DNA from 2 places in the Rhizobium sp. AN6A genome. Region 1 is predicted to be linked to the other one. Evidence: predicted binding sites of a transcription regulator. Region 1 holds the regulator's gene; the other holds the start of a gene.
The links. Region 1 encodes HrcA, which represses chaperone genes, less so after heat shock. Its sites were predicted from a motif close to GTTAGCACTCNCNNNNNGNGAGTGCTAAC; they were not measured.
Positions count from the first base shown of each region.

Region 2: groES (co-chaperone GroES) is a predicted target of HrcA. The motif match lies at 6,410-6,438, and genes of this name have one in related genera.

Region 1 is NZ_OCNC01000004.1:1,404,335-1,415,911, forward strand. It holds gene hemW (radical SAM family heme chaperone HemW) at 1-605, opposite strand, end outside; gene rdgB (RdgB/HAM1 family non-canonical purine NTP pyrophosphatase) at 611-1,255, opposite strand; gene rph (ribonuclease PH) at 1,273-1,989, opposite strand; gene hrcA (heat-inducible transcriptional repressor HrcA) at 2,126-3,217, shown strand; gene grpE (nucleotide exchange factor GrpE) at 3,331-3,966, shown strand; gene ptsN (PTS IIA-like nitrogen regulatory protein PtsN) at 4,096-4,557, opposite strand; gene hpf (ribosome hibernation-promoting factor, HPF/YfiA family) at 4,640-5,221, opposite strand; gene rpoN (RNA polymerase factor sigma-54) at 5,456-7,006, opposite strand; gene lptB (LPS export ABC transporter ATP-binding protein) at 7,160-7,969, opposite strand; gene CRO62_RS19440 (LptA/OstA family protein) at 7,979-8,545, opposite strand; gene lptC (LPS export ABC transporter periplasmic protein LptC) at 8,559-9,224, opposite strand; gene sppA (signal peptide peptidase SppA) at 9,474-10,427, shown strand; gene CRO62_RS19455 (integration host factor subunit beta) at 10,430-10,756, shown strand; gene CRO62_RS19460 (LapA family protein) at 10,822-11,163, shown strand; gene CRO62_RS19465 (class I SAM-dependent methyltransferase) at 11,257-11,577, shown strand, end outside.
Region 2 is NZ_OCNC01000004.1:1,734,924-1,746,500, forward strand. It holds gene hisS (histidine--tRNA ligase) at 1-625, shown strand, start outside; gene CRO62_RS21000 (ATP phosphoribosyltransferase regulatory subunit) at 827-1,954, shown strand; gene hisG (ATP phosphoribosyltransferase) at 1,951-2,643, shown strand; gene CRO62_RS21010 (DoxX family protein) at 2,707-3,153, opposite strand; gene CRO62_RS21015 (hypothetical protein) at 3,412-3,846, opposite strand; gene groL (chaperonin GroEL) at 4,347-5,981, opposite strand; gene groES (co-chaperone GroES) at 6,056-6,352, opposite strand; gene CRO62_RS21035 (TIGR01459 family HAD-type hydrolase) at 6,722-7,570, shown strand; gene CRO62_RS21040 (bifunctional riboflavin kinase/FAD synthetase) at 7,614-8,594, shown strand; gene ileS (isoleucine--tRNA ligase) at 8,863-11,577, shown strand, end outside.

The sequences.
Region 1 (11,577 bases):
GCGTAGGAGACGGCTTCCTTCAGCTCAGCGTCCCATTCGGCCACCGTCTGGTTCGGGCGGGCGTAAATGAGATCGAAGGACATGCGCGGAAAAATCTCCCGCGCCAGCCGGATGGCTTTCAGCGCATCGGCAACATCATGTAGACGGCCAAGGAACTTCAGGTCCCGGTCGTTCAGCGCCTGAACGCCGAGCGAGACGCGGTTGACGCCGGCTGCCCGGTAACCGCGAAACCGCTCCGCCTCGACGCTTGAAGGATTGGCCTCCATGGTGATCTCGATACCATCAGGCACATGCCAGAAGCGCGAAACGCCATCAAGAAGCGCGCCGACGGTCTGCGGGTCCATCAGCGAAGGTGTGCCGCCGCCCATGAAAATGCTGGTGACGACACGCGGACCGCTGAGCGCTCGCATCTTTGCCATTTCGCTGAGGAACGCAGCAGTGAACCGTTCCTGATCCACCGGGCGATGGCGGACATGGCTGTTGAAATCGCAATAGGGGCATTTGGCCGCACAGAAGGGCCAGTGCAGATAGATCCCGAAACCGGGATCGCCCGTATCCGGCAGAAGCGACGCGCCAGGGGCAGAAAGTTGGTGCTCCCCGGTCATCGGGTTCATGCCTCCAGGCAGGTTTCTACGAATTTTTTAAAGGCGCGGGCACGGTGGGAGAGCGCAAACGCATCGCCGTGCTTCCAGCCGTGTTTTTCGTCTGCGGTCATTTCACCGAATGTGGTGTCGTAACCTTCCGGTTTGAAGATGGGGTCATAGCCGAAACCGCTCGTTCCGCGCGGGGGCCACGCCACCGTGCCCTCCACCTCGCCGCGAAAATATTCGACATGCCCGTCCGGCCAAGCAAGGCACAGCACGCTGACGAAGCGGCCCGTGCGGTCTTCCGGCTTCGTTGCACCGCGTTCGGCAAGCGCATCCTCGACCTTCTGCATGGCCATGGCGAAGTCGCGCGTACCGTCAGCCGTTTCCGCCCAATTGGCGGTGTAAACGCCCGGCGCGCCATCCAGCGCATCGATCACCAGACCGGAATCGTCAGACAGAGCCGGCAGGCCGGACGCCTTCGCAGACGCAAGCGCCTTGATGGCAGCATTTTCCTCAAAGGTGGTGCCTGTCTCGTCCGGCTCCACGAAGTTCAGCTCCGCAGCCGATTTGGCTGAAAAGCCGAAAGGCCCGATCAGGTCGGCGATTTCGGCGATCTTGCCCTTGTTGTGGCTGGCGACGACGATCGTTCTGGTATCGAGCTTGCGCATGACGTTTTCCTGTCGGCTCAGGCGATTGCCTGTTTCTGAAGGGCGACCAGTTCGCTGCATCCGGCCTTTGCAAGACCGAGCAGCGTCAGGAACTCCTCTTCGGAGAAGGGGGCGCCTTCCGCGGTTCCCTGCACCTCGACGATGCCGCCGGAGCCGGTGATGACGAAATTCGCATCGGTCTCGGCGGAGGAATCCTCGAGATAATCGAGATCGATGACGGGCTGTTTTGCAAAGATGCCGCAGGAGATCGCGGCGATATGGTCTTTCAGGACCTTCTCGACCTTGATCATGTTGCGGGTTTCCATCCACTTCAGGCAATCATGCAGGGCGATCCATGCGCCGGTGATGGAAGCCGTGCGCGTGCCGCCATCGGCCTGAATGACGTCGCAGTCGATGCTGATCTGGCGCTCGCCGAGCGCCTGCAGGTCGACCACTGCACGCAGCGAGCGGCCGATGAGGCGCTGGATTTCCTGCGTGCGTCCGCCCTGCTTGCCAGCTGAGGCCTCGCGTTTCATGCGTTCGTGGGTGGAACGCGGCAGCATGCCGTATTCGGCAGTGACCCAGCCCTTGCCGCTGTTGCGCAGCCACGGCGGCGTCTTTTCCTCAAGGCTTGCGGTGACGAGCACATGCGTATCGCCGAATTTGACCAGACAGGAACCTTCGGCATGTTTCGAGAAATTGCGCTCGAAGGAAACCTTGCGCATCTGATCGGTTTTTCTGCCTGAAGGCCGCATATGATCCACTCTCCATGTTGGTTCCTGCCTTCTAAGGTGCGCCCCGGGCTTTTGCAAAGCCAATTTCCATTTTGCCGCAGCGGTGCAACGCATTATATTGGTAAGGACAAGGTTTTTACGATAAAGAACGGATGATATGGGCTTTTCCGCACCGCTTTCAAAAGATCAGGCATCGTTGCTGGATGAACGGTCGCGGGAGATTTTCCGGCGCATCGTCGAAGGCTATCTCGACACCGGCGAACCCTTGGGGTCGCGCAGCCTGTCGCGGCTGTTGCCGATGTCGCTTTCACCGGCCTCCGTTCGCAACGTCATGAGCGATCTCGAGGAACTGGGTCTCATCTATTCGCCGCACATCAGCGCCGGTCGACTGCCCACCCAGACGGGGCTGCGCTTTTTCGTGGACGCATTCATGCAGGTGGGCGATCTGCCCGCCGACGAGAGAGCCAGCATCGACCGCCAGATCGGTCCGGTCGCCGGCCACGAGCAATCGCTGGAAGGGTTGCTGACAGAGGCAAGCCGCATGCTTTCAGGCATGTCGCGCGGTGCGGGCCTGGTGCTGACGGCCAAGAGCGACGTCATTCTCAAGCATGTTGAATTCATCCGGCTGGAGCCCACCAAGGCGCTTGCCGTGCTGGTAGGGGACCACAATCAGGTCGAAAACCGTATCATCGAATTGCCGGCCGGCATTTCGTCATCGCAATTGACCGAGGCGGCGAATTTCATCAATGCCCATCTTTCCGGGCAGACGCTGCAGGAACTGCGGGGCCAGTTTCAGACGCAGCGTGCCGAATTGCAGTCGGAACTCGGCACGCTCGCGCAGGACCTCATCGAACGTGGTCTCGCCATATGGGCGGGCGACAATGAAGAGGGTAAGCTCGGCCGCCTCATTGTGCGCGGACGCTCCAACCTGCTGGAAGGTCTGGCCGGTGAGGAAGATATCGATCGTGTGCGCCTGCTGTTCGACGATCTGGAACGCAAGGAAAATCTCATCGAGATCCTCAACCTTGCAGAAAGTGGCTCAGGTGTCAGGATTTTCATTGGCTCGGAAAACAAGCTCTTCTCGCTGTCAGGCTCGTCACTGATCGTGGCACCTTATCGGGATGAGGAAAATCGCGTTGTGGGTGCGGTCGGCGTCATCGGTCCCACGAGGCTCAATTACGCCCGTATCGTGCCTATGGTGGACTACACCGCACAAATTATGGCCCGCCTTTCCCGAAAGCAGAGATAGGACAAGCCCGCAAGGTTAGAGAATGCGGCAAGCTTTTCGCCGCAAGCCTTGATTTTTGCCCTTCAAACCTCGATATCGGGCGCAACCAACAATATTCAAATCTGGAGAACGTCATGACCGACGATACGAAAAAGCCCGGACCTGACGCGGACGTCGCCGAAGAGTTTGTCGAACCCGCATTTACAGGGGAAGAGACGGCGGAAGCTGCCGAGCCCGATCCGATCGAACTGCTCAGGGCCGAAAATGCCGATCTGCGCGACAAGTTCCTGCGTCTTGCAGCAGAAATGGACAATCTTCGTCGCCGCACCGAGCGCGAAGTCAAGGATGCGAAGGCCTATTCTCTCGCCGCTTTCGCGCGCGACATGCTTGCCGTTTCCGACAATCTTCGCCGCGCTCTTGAAGCCATTCCGGACGAACTCAAGACCAACGGCGAAGCCGGTCTCAACGGCCTGATCGAAGGTGTCGAGATGACAGAGCGCTCGATGCTCTCGACGCTGGAGCGCCATGGCGTCAAAAAGATCGATGCGGAAGGCCAGAAATTCGATCCGAATTTCCACCAGGCGATGTTCGAAATTCCGAACACGGCGGTTCCGAACAACACGGTACTGCAGGTGGTTCAGGCCGGTTTCACCATCGGTGACCGGGTGCTGCGCCCCGCCATGGTTGGCGTCTCCAAGGGTGGCCCGAAGGTGGAGACCGCCGCAACGCCCGAGCCGGGCACCGCCTCCGTCAATGAGAAGGATGCGTGAGGCATTCTCTCACCTAAAGCGCGTCCAGATGTAAAACCGGGACGCGCTTTTGTTTGAAATGCTCCAATAAAAAACGCGCCTCAAGGGCGCGTTTTTTTGTCCATGGAAAGGACCGTCGGCAGCCTTTGATCAGGCAGCGGTCGCCTGCTCCTGATTGAGGAAGGCGTAAATTGCCGTGTCGGAATCGGTGGCGCGCAGCTTGGCCACCAGCTCGGGGTCGCGCAAAGCTCGGGCAATTCTCGACAGCGCCTTCAGGTGATCCGCGCCGGCGCCTTCGGGTGCAAGCAGCAGGAAAACCAGATCTACCGGCTGGTCATCCAGCGCCTCGAAATCAACAGGTGTTTCAAGACGTGCGAAGACGCCGGTGATCTGATGGATGCTGCTCAGCTTGCCATGCGGAATGGCAATGCCGTGCCCCACACCGGTGGAGCCGAGTTTCTCACGCTGGAGGATGACGTCGAAAACTTCCCGTTCCGAGACTCCGGTAATTCTGGCTGCCTTTGCGGCCAGCTCCTGAAGCAATTGCTTTTTGGAATTCACCTTGAGGGCGGGAATAATCGCATCTTGTTGCAGCAAATCTGCCAACGCCATTCTCTTTTTCCTTCATGCCATCGAGACGATGCAGGAGGCAGATACGCTTTCGCGCTCTGCCTCCCATGTCTTGTCAGACTGTTCAGCTCTTGATCGTTTCCGCGTCGATCCAGCCAATATTGCCGTCATGTCGTCGGTAGACGATGTTGAGATATTCCTTGCCGGGGCTGCGGAACAGCAGAACCGGTTCGTCCGTCATGTCGAGCGCCATCACGGCGCTGGCGACGGACATCGTCTTTATCTGTTTCGAACTTTCCGCAACGATCGTGGGTGCGTAGTCTTCCGGAACCTCGTGGTCCTCATCGGGGACAGCATCCATTACCGTATAGGCGATTTCCGACATCGCGCCGTTCACCGCGGAACCATTGTGGTGATGGTCCTTCAGCTTCCGTTTGTAGCGACGCAGGCGCTTCTCGATACGCTCGGCGGCGGCATCGAAACTCGCTTGCGGATCATTTGCCTGACCCGCCGCATGCAATACAACGCCCGTATCGAGATGCAGTTTGCAATCGGCTGCAAAACGCGATCCGGACTTCTCTACGGTCACTTGGCCTGAATACCCCCCATCGAAGTATTTGGTAACTGCCAGACCTATATTGTCCTCAATCCGCTGCCGGAAAGATTCGCCGATCTCCATATGTTTACCAGATACACGCACACTCATGGAAAATTTCCTTTTTGTAGTGATTTGCGAGTACCAGCTTACGTCAAGCCGCGCGCGCATCCAAGCGTTTCGAAGGCCTTTAAAAGCCCCCATTCGAATTTTACGCCCATGGACGGTGGAGGTGAATCCGTTACAAATGACCTTGCTTACGTGTGCGGCGGGCTTCTAGCCCTTGCCGTAGCAAGAGTCAATGGTGCGGCTGGAAAGCCCTGAAAACGTGACCAGCGCCACCGCTCAGAACGCCGACAGTCTGGCCAGGGCCTTCTTCTCGCGCCGTCTCTGAACGGAGGATGGGATGTTCATCGCCTCGCGATATTTGGCCACGGTGCGGCGGGCAAGATCGATACCACTCTTTTTCAGATTATCGACGATATCGTCATCGGAAAGCACTGCGTCGGCGGCCTCCTGCGCGATCATCGCCTTGATGCGATGACGCACCGCTTCTGCCGAATGGCTGTCACCGCCTTCCACCGAACTGATGGAAACACTGAAGAAATATTTCAGCTCGAACAGGCCGCGCGGCGTCAGCATGTATTTTTTCGACGTCACCCGGCTGACGGTGGATTCGTGCATCTTGATGGCGTCGGCCACCGTCTTGAGGTTCAGCGGGCGCAGGTGATCCACGCCATTGACGAGAAAGGCGTCCTGCTGGCGCACGATTTCGGTCGCCACCTTCATGATCGTTCTGGCGCGCTGGTCGAGGCTGCGGGTCAGCCAATGGGCCGTCTGCATGCATTCGGAAAGGAAATCCTGATCCTCTCCCTCGCGCGACTTGTGCCTTGAAACCTCTGCGAAATAGGTCTGGTTGATGAGCACGCGCGGCAGGGTCTCGGGGTTGATTTCCACAAGCCAGCCGCCGGCAGAGGAGGGGCGAATGATGATATCAGGAACGATTGTCTCGGAAACGGTCGAATCGTAACCAGCGCCCGGACGCGGATTGAGCGTGCGGATTTCCGCCAGCATGTCGAGAAGGTCTTCCTCATCCACGCCGCAGAGCTTTTTTAGAGAAGCGAAATCCCGTTTCGCCAGAAGCTCCAGATTGTCGATAAAAGCCCGCATTGCCGGATCAAGCCTGTCCTTCTGGGCAAGCTGGATCGCCAGACATTCGCTCAGCGAGCGGGAAAACACGCCGGGAGGATCAAAGCCCTGAAGCGTCTCCAGAATGCGCTCCACTGCCGAAGGCGCCGCCCCCAGCCGTTCAGCGACGTCTTCGACAGCATCTACGGCGATATATCCGGTCTCGTCGAGCTGGCCGATCAGCGCATCGGCGATCATCCTGTCTTCCACAGAGGATATGGCGAGAGGCAATTGCTGATTGAGATGGTCGCTGAGGGTCTGTTTCGCGGCAACGAAGTCGTCGAGATCGTAACTTTCGCCGGACTCCTGCCCGGGCATGGATTTCCACTGCCCCGCCAGTTCGGGTGCGTCGGGCTTTCTGGGTTCGGTATCGTCGGGAAAGACATTTTCGAAGCTGGTGTCGAGCTGCTCGCCGAGATTTGCCGCGCGGTCGCCGTACCAGTCGTCGCTGTCGGCCGTTACCGGCGCAGACTTGTCGGACCCTTCGCTGTCGGCATCGCCGAAATTCTCCGCATCAACAGGGCTATCGCTGCTCAAATCGCCGTCGTTTGCCGCAATTTCGAGCAAAGGATTGCGCTCCACCTCCTGCGCGATGAACTGCGTCAGTTCGAAATGCGTCATCTGAAGCAGCTGGATGGACTGCATCAGTTGCGGTGTCATCACGAGAGACTGGTTTTGACGCAGCAAAAGGCTGGCAGATAATGCCATGGCGGACGCGAAACTCCCCTTACAGCTTCTTCGTCGCCACAAATTTCATAAATTTTGCGCAGGCAACGAAACTTGGCCCAAAAATTGCTTTTTTATTATGTTTGGTCAAGCGTCACTGCGGGGCGCGATGAAGAATCTTTCGCGCCCGGGAGCTTAAAGGCTGAAATTATTGCCGAGATAGAGCCGGCGCACATCCGGATTGTTGACGATATCGTCCGCACGGCCATGGGTCAGAACCTCACCGGCATGGATGATATAGGCGCGGTCGATGAGGCCTAGCGTTTCGCGAACATTGTGGTCGGTGATGAGAACGCCGATCCCGCGTGCGGTCAAATGTCTGACGAGGTTCTGAATGTCGCTGACGGAGATCGGATCGACGCCGGCAAAAGGTTCGTCCAGAAGCATGAAGGTCGGATCGGTCGCGAGAGCACGGGCGATTTCCAGACGGCGACGTTCGCCGCCCGACAGCGCGACAGCGGGCGATTTGCGCAGCTGCGCAATGTGGAACTCTTCCAGCAACTCATCGAGCTTGCGGCTGCGCTTGGCGCTGTCAGGTTCGTGCACTTCCAGCACGGCGCGGATGTTTTCCTCGACTGTCAGTCCGCGGAAAATGGAGGCTTCCTGCGGCAGATAGCCGACACCGAGGCGGGCACGCCTGTACATCGGCATGGTAGTGACGTCGTTGCCGTTGATGGCGATCTTGCCGCTATCGACAGGTACGAGGCCCGTGATCATGTAGAAACAGGTGGTTTTGCCCGCGCCATTCGGGCCAAGCAGCCCCACGGCTTCACCACGGCGCACGACCAGCGAAACGCCGTTGACAACCCGGCGCGTATTATAGGTCTTCGTCAGACCATGCGCGATCAGGGTGCCGTCATAGCGAGCCTTGTCGGCCTGCGACGCAGCGTCCACAGGTCGGTCGCGCCCACCGCCAAATATTTTTGAGATCGAGGCTATCTTCACGAGGTGAGACTACTGTTTCTTCTGCTGCGATTTCGGATCGAGCATGATCCGGACAGGGCCGCCGCAGCTTTCGAGCTTTGCCTGCCCTGAATTCATCAGAACAGTGAGCTTGCAGCCGGTGAAGACATTCGCGCCCTCGGACAGCACAACCTGCTTGCCGGTCAGAATGAAGGTCTGCGCCGCCATGTCGAATTCGCCGTGATCGGCCGTGGCCTTCTGCGTCTCGGACGTCAGGTAGACGTTATTGTCGACGAAGATTTTTTCGATGTTGGCGTCACCGCTGGTGAGCGAGGAACCTTCACCCTTGTAATTGACCGTCATCTTGCCGGCCTGAAGGGTGGTGGTGCCCTGCACAACTTTTACGTTACCTGTGAAATAGGCCTTGCGCTCTTGGTCCCGAATCTCGAGCTGATCGCTTTCGATAGCGATCGGCTGGTCGCCGGAGAGCTTGACGCCTGTCATGTTGCTGGTGGTGTTCTGAGCGAAAGCCACGGTTGCAAGACAGGAAAAAGCAAAAGCTGCGACTGTAACGCCTGCGGATTTGCCAAGGGAAACGGGACGGGAAATTTGCATCATCTGGACCGGGCTCTCACTTGCCTTCATTCTTGATATTGGATGCAGCGATACGTGCGCGTACCTGCCCCGAAAATGTAATAGTCTTGCCATTATCCGCGATATCAATCGATTGCGCAACAATGGCGCCGTCGTTTGTTTTGATCGAAACCGGCTCTTTGCTGCTCATTTTTCCAGCCTTCAGATCGACATCCGCAGATTGGAACTTCGCTTGTATGCCATTGCTGAGATTGATGTCAAAAGGGGCGGTCATCTTCAGCGTGTTGGTGGCCCGGTCGAAAATGCCTTCCTTGGCGATCACCTGGGCGACGCTGTCGTTCACAGGCACCGCAGCCAGAACCCTTTCGAGCGTCATGAGGTTGGGGTTGGCGATGTCCTGCAACGCACGGTCTGCGTTCATGGAGTAGTCGATCCCCTTCTCGTTGCGGCCCGCAACGGCCGGCTTTTCCATCACGATCTTGCCGTCTTCGATCCTTGCGCTTTCAAGCGAGACCTCTTCGGGCGCCCAGGTGCGAATGAGCGAAACGGCGACGAAGGCAAACGAGATGATCGCCGCACCGAGCGGCAGAATGATTTTCAGCCGCTTCACGCGCGCGGAATGCCTCAGCGCGCGCTCGTAAGCGCCGTTCTGGTCATTGGGCAGCGGAAACGCTGGCGCGGGTTGGCGGAGTCTTTCGAGCATAAGAGTGGGTCCGGAAAACTTCCTAGGCGCCACTTTGGCGCGCAACTGAAGCTTATATGTTTATCTTGATGTCTTTGGCATGAGTGCTGTGTCCTGCCAATATGGTTTTTGTCTGGAAAGGTGCAAGGGAAATGCGAATTTAATCGTAATTCTGGTTTCCTTATTGTTTCCTTGCGGCTTCGCGCTAGAAGAACCATATGGCCATGATGCTTACATTACGCTTCAAATGCCGGAAGGCAGGGGTTTTCGATGGATAATATGGCGATAGCGGATCGCAGACAATTGCGCCGCAAGCTGACTTTCTGGCGGATTGCCGCTGTTTTTCTGTTTATCGCCGGCATTTTCGGCCTCTACCGGTTTTTATGGGCCGCCCCGCAACAAAGCGAGAGACCCCATATTGCCCGTGTCCAGATCTCCGGGCTGATCCAGGACAATACCGAACTTCTGGAGCGGCTCGACAAGATTGCCAAGAGCGACAATGTCAAAGGGCTGATCGTGTCGATTTCATCGCCCGGTGGCACCACCTATGGCGGCGAGCGCATCTTCAAGGCCATTCGCGGCGTTGCGGAAAAGAAGCCGGTGGTGTCCGATGTCCGCACGCTTGCCGCCTCCGCTGGATATATGATCGCATCTGCAGGTGACGTCATCGTCGCTGGCGAAACCTCGATCACCGGCTCGATCGGCGTGATCTTTCAATATCCCCAGATCGGCCAGCTGATGGATAAGCTCGGCGTCTCGCTGCAGGAAATAAAGTCCTCTCCGATGAAGGCGGAGCCTTCGCCTTTCCATGAGGCGCCCGAAGAGGCGAAGACGATGATCCGTTCCATGGTGATGGACAGCTACGGCTGGTTCGTCGACCTTGTGGCCGATCGCCGCAAATTGCCGCGCGAGGATGTGTTGAAACTGGCGGACGGATCGATTTTCACGGGCAGACAGGCGCTCGCCAACAAGCTGGTCGACACGCTTGGCGGCGAAAAGGAAATTCGCGGCTATTTCGAAACGCGCGGTGTTGCCAAGGATCTGCCGATCGTGGAATGGCGCGCACCGTCTTCCAGTTCGCCTTTTTCGCTTTTCAGTGTTGCGCAAATAGCGAAGCTTCTGGGATATGACGATTTAATTCCGTTTGCGGGCTCCGGTCAGCTCGGTGCGGACAAGTTGTTTCTTGACGGTCTTGTTTCCGTTTGGCAGGTTGAGCCGCATTAAAAATCCAATTCTTTCAGGGGGCAACCGTGATCAAGTCTGAACTGGTGCAGATCGTTGCTGCGCGTAACCCGCACCTTTATCACCGTGACGTGGAAAATATCGTCAATGCGGTGCTGGATGAAATCACCGATGCCTTGGCAGCGGGAAATCGCGTCGAGCTTCGTGGTTTCGGCGCATTTTCGGTGAAAAACCGTCCTTCGCGATCCGGTCGGAACCCGCGTACGGGTGAATCGGTTTTCGTCGAGGAAAAATGGGTGCCTTTCTTCAAGACGGGCAAGGAACTGCGTGAGCGCCTGAACCCCGGTATGGGTGACGAAGAGGACGATTGATCGTTCTCACCCGCCGCGCCGGAAACGGAGTCGGCGGAATGCACGCCGCGATGGAGTAATGTCGGATGTCGAAAAAAATCATCAACCTCATCATCCTGCTTCCGCTGGCGATTATCCTCGTCATCCTGTGCGTGGCCAATCGTCAGTCCGTGACACTCGCGCTCAATCCGTTCCGACCGGAGGATGGTGTACTTTCCTTCACCGCGCCGTTTTTCGTGTTCCTGTTTCTGGCCGTCATTTTCGGTGTGCTTCTGGGATCTTCCGCCACATGGTTTGCGCAGGGCAAGCATCGCAAGCGCGCCCGGATCGAGGCGAAGGAAGCCGTTCGCTGGCATGACGAGGCGAACCGGCACAAAGCGGCAACAGCCGCGCAGCTTCCGAATGCGGGCCAACTCCCGGCAAAGTGATGGTGCCGACATTCGTTGCGGCTCTAGTCGAGCGACGCTTGGAATGCTATTTGCTGGCGCGATAAGACGCGGGCAGAAGCGGAAAGATTTCCATTGAAGAAAAAAGACAGCCGGCCGGGCAATCGCGTGCGTGCCGGGAGCGAGAAAAAACAGGTTCATGCCGCAAAGTCGGCACGGCGGACGGACGCGGCACCGAAAAAGCGCGAGCCGGACGCGGTGCGTAGCGCGCCGAAACCTGCGCCGAGGGAAAAGATAGCCCCAGTACCGGCCGTTGAGCAGGTGCCTGCGCGGCCCCTCAAGCATCGCACCGGCGAGCGTCCCGCAGAACAGGTTCCGGTTATTCTGGAATCGAGTGGCGCGGGTGATTTTCATCTCATCGACAGCGGCAATGGCCTGAAGCTTGAACAATACGGC
Region 2 (11,577 bases), 330 kb from region 1:
CGTCGTTCGCGGCCTCGAATATTACACCGGCCCGGTCTATGAGGCCGAGCTGACCTTCGACGTCACCAACGAAAAGGGCGAAAAGGTCGTGTTCGGCTCGGTCGGCGGTGGCGGGCGTTATGATGGTCTCGTCTCTCGCTTCATGGGTCAGCCGGTTCCAGCCACGGGCTTCTCCATCGGCGTCTCGCGCCTGATGACTGCGCTCAAGAACCTCGGCAAACTTGGTCAGGTCAAGCCGCTCGCCCCGGTTCTCATCACCGTCATGGATGGCGATGTGGAGAGCATGGGCCGTTACCAGCGCTTCACGCAGGCGTTGCGTGCCGAGGGCATCCGCGCCGAAATGTATCAGGGCAACTGGAAGAAATTCGGCAATCAGCTGAAATATGCCGACCGTCTCGGCTCCCCCATCGCCATCATCCAGGGCGGTGACGAGCGTGCCGAAGGCGTGGTGCAGATCAAGGATTTGATCGAAGGCAAGCGCCTGTCGGGTGAAATCGAGGACAATGCCAGCTGGCGCGAAGCGCGCGTGGCACAGATCACCGCGCCGGAGACGGAACTGGTGGCGAAGGTCCGCGAGATTCTGGAACATCAGGCCGAAGATGTGCGGCGGGCGCAGGGCAAGTAACGTGCAGCGCGCGGTTTACCCCCCTCTGCCCTGCCGGGCATCTCCCCCACAAGGGGGGAGATCGATATGCGGCTATGTCCCGGCCATCTCAATTTTTGCAAATGAATTGGCAGTAGCGCCTCTTGCTAATCTCCCCCCTTGTGGGGGAGATGCCCGGCAGGGCAGAGGGGGGTATCTCGCGGCTTGTACAGGAAATATTCCATGCCCCTGATCGACATGCCGGAATTTTCCGGAGAGCTACTGGAAGAATTCGCCGCGCGCCGCACAAGTCGTGTGAACACGCCTGTCATCCAGCCCGCCGAACCGTTTCTGGATATGGCGGGCGAGGATTTGCGCCGGCGTATTTTCATGACGGAGAGCGAGACAGGCGAAAGCCTTTGTCTGCGCCCGGAATTCACTATTCCCGTTTGCCTGCGCCATATCGAGACGGCGACCGGTACGCCGAAGCGTTACTCCTATCTGGGCGAGGTCTTCCGCCAGCGCCGGGAGGGTGCGAACGAGTTTTATCAGGCCGGCATCGAGGATCTCGGCGATACCGATATCGCCGCCGCCGATGCCCGCGCCGTGATTGATGCAACCGCCATCCTGAAACGCCTGCTGCCTGGCCGTTCGCTCGCCGTCACGCTGGGCGACCAGCAGGTGTTCGAAGCCGTTGTGGCAGCGCTTGGCCTGCCGCTCGGTTGGCAGAAACGGCTGGTGCAGGCTTTCGGCGACATGGCGCAGCTGGACGCGCTGCTGGAAAGCCTCGTGCACCCCAAGCCCATGACCGGCCTTGACGCGCGGGTCGCCGGACTTCTGGCAACGGGCGAAGAGGCGGTGCTGGTCGATTATCTCGACACGGTAATGCAGGAAACCGGCTATTCCACCAATGCCAGCCGCTCGCCGCAGGAAATCGCCCGCCGTCTGCGGGAAAAGCTGGCGCTTGCCGCCACGCGTCTGCCGGATGAGAGTTTCGAACTGCTCAAGCAGTTTCTGGCCCTGCAGGCGCCCTTGCCGCAGGCCTCGCAAGTTCTGGCCGATTTTGCCGCAAAGGCGAAGCTGAAACTGGACGGTGCGCTTTCCGCTTTCGATAAGCGTGTCGCGGCCCTTGCGAATGCCGGGGTCGATCTCGAAACAGTCAGCTACGGCGCGGCCTTCGGCCGTCCGCTCGATTATTATACTGGCCTCGTTTTCGAGGTGATGGAAGAAGGTAGCGATAGCGTTCTGGCCGGTGGTGGCCGTTTTGACCGGCTGCTGACGCTGCTTGGCGCGCAGGAAAAAATACCGGCCGTGGGCTTTTCCCTCTGGCTGGATCGCATCGAAACGGTGCGCGGGAGCGATAAGCCATGATCACCATTGCCTTGCCCTCCAAGGGCCGGATGAAGGAAGACGCCTCCGCCGTTCTGGAACGCGCCGGGCTGAAGGTCGCAGCTGTCGGTAACGACCGGTCCTATCGCGGCCGCATCGAAGGGCGCGACGATATCGAGATTGCCTATCTCTCAGCCTCCGAGATCGCCCGCGAAATTGGTGCTGGCAGCGTGGATTTCGGCGTGACGGGTGAAGACCTGGTGCGAGAGGGGCTGACCAACGCTGATGCGCAGGTGGAATTCTGCGCCCGCCTCGGTTTCGGCCATGCCGATGTCGTTGTCGCCGTGCCGGAAATCTGGCTGGATGTGGACAGCATGGCCGATCTCGGCGATGTGGCCTCGGAATTCCGTGCCCGTCATGGTCGCCGTTTGGCAATCGCAACCAAATACTGGCGGCTGACGCAGCAGTTCTTTTCGCGCCAGCACGGCATTCAGCTTTACCGCATTGTCGAAAGCCTTGGCGCCACCGAAGGTGCGCCGGCGGCAGGGCAGGCGGATATCATCGTCGATATCACCTCCACCGGCTCGACGCTGAAAGCTAACCACCTGAAAATCCTCTCCGATGGTATCATCGTCCGCTCGGAAGCCTGTTTCGTGCGCGCCCGCAAGCCGGAGCACGAAGGTGATCCGGCGGTTCAGGAGATCGCGGTGCGCATAAAAGCGGCTGTCTGAAAGCATAAAAGAAAAAAGCCGCCGGATCGCTCCGGCGGCTTTTTTCTTGCTCAGCCTGTTGGTTCAGGCGCGCGCAGTAACGAAGCCGCGCTTTGCGTCGACGGAGTAGGCTCCTGCACCGAAGGTTGCGAGCAGGATATAGGCGCCGGCAAGGGTAATGTTCTTCATCAGCATGATGCCGTTCAGCGTGTTGATCCAGCCGAGAGCAGGCTCAGGCCAGCCGGGAACGGCAACGGTGCCGCTGTGGAATACGAGGCCGGTGAACACGCAGAATGCTGCAAGCGCCCATGCGGCGATCTTCGTCTGGAAACCGGCGAGAATGGCAAGACCGGCAACGAGTTCGAACAGGCCGGCAAGATAGGCAAGCGCGGTTGCGGCAGGCATGCCGGCGCCCGAGATCATGCCGGCAGTGCCAGCCGGATCGGTGAGTTTGCCGAAGCCGGAATAGATGAAGATGAAGGAAAGCAGAATGCGGGCGATGAGAACGAGAGCGTTCTGGCTGCTGGACATGGAGTATCTCCGGTAAGTGATCGGCGTGTCGCCGGTTAAACTGCTAGGTGATGTCTGGAGATATCAATGACCGAAAATCATGCATCTATAAAGATGAACAATAGAAGACAAATTGTCTTCATTTTGTGAACGACCAACACTCGTTCAATGACATTGAGAGCGCATCCCGTTTGAATGGGACATTCGACTCGATCTATCTATTAGTTTTAAAAAATTTTCCTGACATAAAAGCCGCTGCGCAGTTTTACTGGAAACGCTCTAGGCGGCGAAGCGCATATCCTCGAAACGCGGAAACAGGAAGAGCCCCGAAATGCGCCCTTGCTGGCCGATCTCGAAACCCGAGGATTCGCCCATGCAAATAAGCGGCTGCCGCATTGCCGGCAGGGTGAACAGGCCGGTGGAAAAGCAGAAACGTGAGGGTGCGGCGGAAGCCTGTTCGAAAATTTCGAGCACGCGGTCGTGGTGACCCCGATCATAACAGCGGATCAGGCTGAGCAGGCCGCACTCACCCTGCGGCAGCCCATGCATGAAAGATGCATGTTCGCCAAGCTTGATGACGCCGCTCGAAAGATCGCCGCTCCATTCCTCCGAAATAAAGAAATGCGACAGGGTCTGAGTATCCGGCATGGTTGTCGCGGCCGCAGGCAGAGCATCGTTGCGTCTTGATATTTCGAACAAATCGCGCCCCCGCATGAACATCGTACCAGCGCCGCAATCTCAAGCGTCGCTGCCAAGTTGATTTTTCATCGCCATCCGCATTCGAGCGTGCTTGCCAAGCATCGAACCCCTTCAATGCTTGCATCCCGCCGCGGCACCCTCACGGGCGCTGACTTATAGTTTATTTTCTTCTACCCACAACAACCTGCCAGAGAGAAAATCAAAAATAATATGTATTCCTTCATCGTAATCGCGAAATATATGAAAAAAGACAACTAAATGTCGTGCTTATAAACTGGAGAGGGCGAAAATCCGCCCCATCGGCAATTGTGATTCGCCTCTATCGGCACCCGATTATTGCACGCGCTGCCAAAAACAAGCCGACTAAAGTTATCGCTGTTTCAAAAAGAGACAATATTTTTTAAGCCCGATCCCGGCAAGTGAAGATATCGTGCCAGCTCTCACAAGGGGCATGGGCGGCAACGAAAAAAGGGCGATCCGAAGACCGCCCTTTCGTATTCCAGTGACAGGACTGATTAGAAGTCCATGCCGCCCATGCCGCCGCCAGGCATCTGGGGCATTGCCGATTCCTTCTTAGGAAGTTCGGCGATCATGGCTTCGGTGGTGATCAGCAGCGAAGCAACCGAAGCTGCGTTCTGCAGAGCCGTGCGAACAACCTTGACCGGGTCGACGATGCCGAGCTGGATCAGGTCGCCATATTCGCCGGTCTGGGCGTTGTAGCCGTAGTTGTCTTCGTTCCGGTCGAGGATCTTGCCAACAACGATGGAAGCTTCGTCACCTGCGTTTTCTGCAATCTGGCGAACCAGAGACTGCAGAGCCTTGCGGACGATGTTGATGCCGGCTTCCTGGTCGTCGTTCTCACCCTTGACGGTGATCTTCGTGGAAGAACGCAGCAGGGCAACGCCGCCGCCCGGTACGATGCCTTCCTGAACAGCAGCGCGCGTCGCGTTGAGAGCGTCGTCGATGCGGTCCTTCTTTTCCTTCACTTCAACTTCCGTCGAACCGCCAACGCGGATCACGGCAACGCCGCCAGCGAGCTTGGCAAGACGTTCCTGCAGCTTTTCGCGGTCGTAGTCGGAAGTGGTTTCTTCGATCTGCGCCTTGATCTGGGCAACACGGCCTTCGATGTCGGACTTCTGGCCAGCACCATCAACGATCGTGGTGTTTTCCTTGGAGATCGAAACCTTCTTCGACTTGCCGAGCATGTCGAGGGTAACGCTTTCGAGCTTGATGCCGAGATCTTCGGAAATGACGGTACCACCGGTCAGGATGGCGATGTCTTCCAGCATGGCCTTGCGGCGGTCGCCGAAGCCAGGAGCCTTGACGGCAGCGATCTTGAGGCCGCCACGCAGCTTGTTGACGACGAGCGTTGCAAGGGCTTCGCCTTCTACGTCTTCAGCGATGATGACGAGCGGCTTGCCGGTCTGAACGACAGCTTCGAGAACCGGCAGCATGGCCTGGAGGTTCGAAAGCTTCTTTTCGTGCAGCAGGATGTATGCGTCTTCGAGGTCCGCAACCATCTTTTCCGGGTTGGTCACGAAGTAAGGCGACAGGTAGCCGCGGTCGAACTGCATGCCTTCGACGACTTCGAGTTCGGTTTCAGCGGTCTTGGCTTCTTCAACGGTGATGACGCCTTCGTTGCCAACGCGCTGCATTGCTTCAGCAATGTCGAGACCGATCTGACGCTCGCCGTTTGCAGAGATCGTGCCGACCTGTGCAACTTCTTCCGAAGTGTTGATCTTCTTGGCCTTGGCCTGAAGGTCCTTGACGACTTCAGCAACGGCCAGATCGATACCGCGCTTGAGGTCCATCGGGTTCATGCCGGCAGCAACTGCCTTTGCACCTTCGCGAACGATGGCCTGGGCCAGAACCGTTGCGGTGGTGGTGCCGTCACCGGCGATGTCGTTGGTCTTGGAGGCAACTTCGCGAACGAGCTGTGCGCCCATGTTCTCGAACTTGTCTTCGAGTTCGATTTCCTTGGCGACCGAAACACCGTCCTTGGTGATGCGCGGTGCGCCGAAGGACTTGTCGATAACGACGTTACGACCCTTCGGGCCGAGGGTGACCTTCACTGCATCAGCGAGAATGTCGACGCCCTTGAGCATCTTTTCGCGCGCTGTGCGGCCGAATTTGACTTCTTTGGCTGCCATTTTCAAAACTCCTGGTTTCGAATGGCCGGACGGGGTCCGGCTTGAAATTTAAGGAAACGATGGGTTCGGCGAAATCAGCCGATGATACCCATGATGTCGGCTTCCTTCATGATCAGAAGGTCTTCGCCGTCGAGCTTGACTTCGGTGCCCGACCACTTGCCGAACAGGACGCGATCGCCAACCTTGACGTCGAGAGCGACGACCTTGCCGGCCTCATCGCGAGCGCCGGAACCAACGGCGACGATTTCGCCTTCCTGCGGCTTTTCCTTGGCGGTATCGGGAATGATGATGCCGCCCTTGGTCTTTGCTTCGGACTCAACGCGACGAACGACGACGCGATCATGAAGCGGGCGGAAATTGGTGCTTGTCATTGCCTAATCCCTCGATCAAATGACTTCAGGAACCTTTTGAAGGTTCACGTGATGGGTGTTAGCACTCCTCTTGTTGGAGTGCCAGCAAAGCCGAGATAAGGAGGCGTCCCCCCGGAGTCAAGAACGCACTGCCGGAAAAATTTCACGGCCTATGGTTACCAGCGTTCCATGACAGAAAATTTCCACGCTCTGGCGGGCGCGGACAAATCGCTCTTTTTCAGGCAACCTTCGTTTTCGGCGTAGAAGGGTTTTATGTTCGGATGGTGGCCGGTGGGCCGGAGGCAGGCCTGGCACCGCTTTTTCCCTTGCCATCGGCGTCCTGCTTTGCCATGTGACGCACACCCTTTTTTCGCACCCGGAAAGCATATCATGGCCCATCGCATTCTCACCCTCGGCGAAATCACTGATGGGTTCGACGTTGTTCTTTCGGATGTCTGGGGCGTGCTGCACAATGGCGTCAGCGCTTTCCCGGATGCGGCGGTTGCGCTGCACGACGCGCGCAAGGCCGGCAAGACCGTGGTGCTCATCACCAATTCGCCGCGTCCGGCCCCCGGTGTCATCGCCCAGCTTCGCGTTCTCGGCGTGCCGGATGAGGCCTATGACCGCATCATCACATCGGGCGACGTCACCCGCGGCCTGATCGCGGAAGGCCCGAGAAAAGTCTTCCTGCTCGGCCCAGAGCGGGACATGCCGCTGCTGGAAGGTCTCGATGTCGAACGGGTCGGCGAGGCGGAAGCGGAATCCGTCGTCTGCACCGGTTTCTTCGATGACGAGACGGAAACGCCGGAAGACTATACGGAAATGCTGAAAGGCTTCATCGCCCGCAAGGCGCCGATGATCTGCGCCAACCCCGATCTGGTGGTGGAGCGCGGCGAGCGCATCATTCCCTGCGCCGGCGCCATGGCCGCATATTACGAACAGCTTGGCGGCGAAGTCCGTATTGCCGGCAAACCGCACGCGCCGATCTATGAAGCCTGCCTTGCGGCGGCGAAAGAAGTGCGCGGCGATTTCCCTAGGGATCGCGTGCTCGCCATTGGCGATGGCATGCCGACGGATGTGAAGGGCGCAATTGCGAGCGGCCTAAACCTTCTTTATATCAGCGGCGGCATTCACGCCGCCGAATATACGCTGAATGGCCAGACGGACGAGGCGCTTCTGAACGCCTATCTGAAGGGGCAGGGCGCGGCTCCCGGCTGGTGGATGCCCCGCCTTGCCTAGGAAACGTCTGGCGTAAGCCGGCGTAAAAAATGGATCGACTGCAATGACCGTCTTTCATCGCAATGAAAAAAAGGAGCCGCTGCCTGAAGGCTTGCGCGGCGGCGTCATCGCGATCGGCAATTTCGATGGTGTGCATCGCGGCCACCGCGCCGTTCTGGACCGTGCGCTGGAACTGGCCGAGGCGCGCGGCGTACCGGCACTGGTGCTGACCTTCGAACCGCATCCCCGTTCCGTCTTCCGCCCTGAAACGCCGGTCTTCCGCCTGACGCCTGCGCCGTTGAAGGCACGTATTCTCGAGGCCATCGGCTTCCGCTCCGTCATCGAATACCCCTTCGACCGCGAGTTTTCGCAGCGCTCGGCGGAAGAGTTCGTCAATTCCATTCTGGTCGACTGGCTGGGCGCCAGCGCCGTCGTCACCGGCTTTGATTTCCATTTCGGCAAGGGCCGCGAAGGTGGCCCGGCATTTCTGATGGCGGCCGGCAAGCGCAACGGCTTCGACGTGACGCTCGTGGATGCCTTTCGCGACGAGGGCGCGGATGTCGTCTCCTCGAGCCGTATCCGCTCGCTTCTGTGCGAAGGGGATGTGGCAGGTGCAGCCGGACAACTCGGGTATCGTTTCACGGTGGAAAGTGAAGTCATCGGCGGCCAGAAGCTGGGGCGAACGCTGGGTTACCCAACGGCCAACATGGCGCTTTCACCCGAAACGGAGCTGAAAGCCGGCATCTATGCCGTGCGGTTCCGCCGCCCCGATGGGGCGATTTACGATGGCGTTGCAAGCTTCGGTTACCGCCCGACGGTCACCGATAACGGTGCGGCACTTCTGGAAACCTACGTCTTCGATTTTTCCGGTGATCTCTATGGTGAGGTCTGTTCGGTATCCTTCTTCGGGCACCTGCGTGACGAGCTGAAATTTGACGGCTTGGACCCTCTGGTCGCGCAGATCAGGCGGGACGAGGAAGAGGCGCGGGCGATGCTGTCAGGCGTACGGCCGCTCAGTGAATTGGATGCGAAGATAGCATTTTGAGCGGGCAGATAATCCTGTCCCGGATTGTCGTCGCTTTTCACTTCCTTTTTGCCGGAAAACCGCATAAACAACCGGCCATGTCCCAATACCGGTTGCTGTTTAAAGTTCAGATAGGCCGAATTATTGGCCCGGCCTTCCGCCCGCTCTGAAGAGCCGGAAGGTCCGGGATTTTGGCGCTCGTCATGGCATTTGACATGGCGCTTTCCGTATTTGCCCTCTTTGAAATTGAGACGGCGCGACCGACACGGCGCGCAACAACGGTACAATTATGAGCGACACCGCAGAAAAATTCGACTATTCCTCGACCCTCTATTTGCCGCAGACGGATTTCCCGATGCGTGCCGGCCTGCCGCAGAAAGAACCGGAAACGGTGAAGCGCTGGCAGGAAATGGGCCTGTATAAAAAGCTCCGCGCCTCCGCCGCCGGTCGCGAGAAATTCGTGCTGCATGATGGCCCGCCCTATGCCAACGGCAACATCCACATCGGCCATGCGCTGAACAAGATCCTGAAAGACGTCATCACCCGCTCGTTCCAGATGCGCGGTTTCGACGCCAATTACGTGCCCGGCTGGGATTGCCACGGCCTGCCGATCGAATGGAAGATCGAGGAAGCCTACCGCGCCAAGGGCAAGAACAAGGACGAGGTTCCGGTCAACGAGTTCCGCAGGGAATGCCGTGACTTTGCGGCTGGCTGGATCAAGGTTCAGTCGGAAGAGTTCAAGCGTCTTGGCATCGAGGGTGACTTCGACAATCCCTACACGACGATGAACTTCCACGCCGAAGCCCGCATCGCCGGTGAACTCCTGAAGATCGCAAGAAGCGGCCAGCTCTATCGCGGTTCCAAGCCGATCATGTGGTCGGTTGTCGAGCGCACGGCGCTGGCGGAAGCCGAGGTCGAGTATCACGACGTTGAGAGCGACATGATCTGGGTGAAGTTCCCGGTGAAGGATGCTGCGCCCGCTCTTTCCGGCGTCTCTGTCGTCATCTGGACGACCACGCCGTGGACCATCCCCGGCAACCGCGCCATCGCCTTCTCCTCGCGGGTCGAATATGGCCTGTTTGAAGTCGAAAGCGCGCAGAACGATTTCGGTCCGCAGCCGGGTGAAAAGCTGATCTTCGCCAGGAAGCTTGCCGATGAGGCTGCTGCCAAGGCGAAGGTGACCTTCAAGTTCGTGCGCGATGTGAAAGCTGAAGAACTGGCCGCCATCACCTGCGCCCATCCTTTGGCGTCGCTTGGCTACGATTTCCCGGTTCCGCTTCTCGATGGCGACCACGTCACCGACGATGCAGGCACGGGCTTCGTGCACACCGCGCCGAGCCATGGCCGCGAGGACTTTGACGTCTGGACCGCGCATCAGCGTGAGCTGGAAGCGCGCGGCGTTTCGCCGGCCATCCCGTTCCCCGTTGGCGATGACGGTTTCTACACCGAGGACGCCCCCGGTTTCGGCCCGTCTGCCGAAGGCGGTGCGGCCCGCGTCATGGATGATAACGGCAAGAAGGGCGATGCCAACGAGCGCGTCATCAAGGCGCTGATCGCGGCCAACAACCTGTTCGCGCGCGGCCGTCTGAAGCACAGCTATCCGCATAGCTGGCGCTCCAAGAAGCCGGTGATCTTCCGCAACACGCCGCAGTGGTTTGTCTACATGGACAAGGAACTCGGCGACGGCACCACGCTGCGCTCGCGTTCGCTTGATGCCATCGACCAGACCCGTTTCGTTCCGGCATCCGGCCAGAATCGCCTGCGCGCCATGATCGAAGGTCGGCCCGACTGGGTTCTGTCGCGCCAGCGCAGCTGGGGCGTGCCGATCGCGGTCTTCGCCGACGAGCAGGGCGAGGTTCTGGTCGACGAGGCTGTCAACGCCCGCATCCTCGAAGCCTTCGAGGCTGAAGGTGCGGATGCCTGGTTTGCCGAAGGCGCCAAGGAACGTTTCCTCGGCAATGACCATGACCACGCCAAATGGCAGCAGGTCATGGATATCCTCGACGTGTGGTTCGATAGCGGCTGCACCCATACCTTCACGCTGGAAGACCGCCCGGACATGAAGTGGCCGGCGGATGTCTATCTCGAAGGCTCGGACCAGCATCGCGGCTGGTTCCATTCGTCGCTGCTGGAAAGCTGCGCGACGCGTGGCCGCGCGCCCTATAACGCCGTCGTCACCCATGGCTTCACCATGGACGAGCAGGGCCGCAAGCAGTCCAAGTCTCTCGGCAACGTTGTTGCACCACAGGACGTGATGAAAGAGTCCGGCGCGGATATCCTGCGACTTTGGGTCATGACGACGGATTATTGGGAAGACCAGCGTCTGGGCAAGGCCATCATCCAGACCAACATCGACGCTTATCGCAAGCTGCGCAACACCGTGCGCTGGATGCTCGGCACGCTTGCCCACGACAAGGGCGAGGAGATCGCCTATGCCGATCTGCCGGAACTGGAAAAGCTGGTGCTGCACCGCCTGTCCGAGCTGGATAAGGTCGTGCGCGATGGCTACGACGCCTTCGACTTCAAGAAGATCGCCCGCGCCCTGATCGATTTCGCAAATGTTGAGCTGTCGGCTTTCTACTTCGACATCCGCAAGGACACGCTTTATTGCGACGCGCCGTCGTCGCTGAAGCGCCGTGCATCGCTGTCGGTCATCGCCAAGCTGTTCGATTGCCTCGTCACATGGCTCGCGCCCATGCTGCCCTTCACCACTGAAGAAGCATGGCTTTCGCGCTATCCGGATGCGGAATCGGTGCATCTCGCCCAGTTCCCGGAAATTCCGGCGGAGTGGAACAACGACGCGCTGGAAGCGAAGTGGGAGAAAATCCGCAAGGTCCGCACGGTCGTCACCGGTGCGCTCGAAGTGGAACGCCGTGAAAAGCGTATCGGCTCCTCGCTTGAGGCAGCGCCCGTCGTGCACATTGCCGACGCCGATCTTCTGGCGGCTCTCTCCGGGCAGGATTTTGCCGAAATCTGCATCACCTCGGCCATTTCGGTGGTCGGC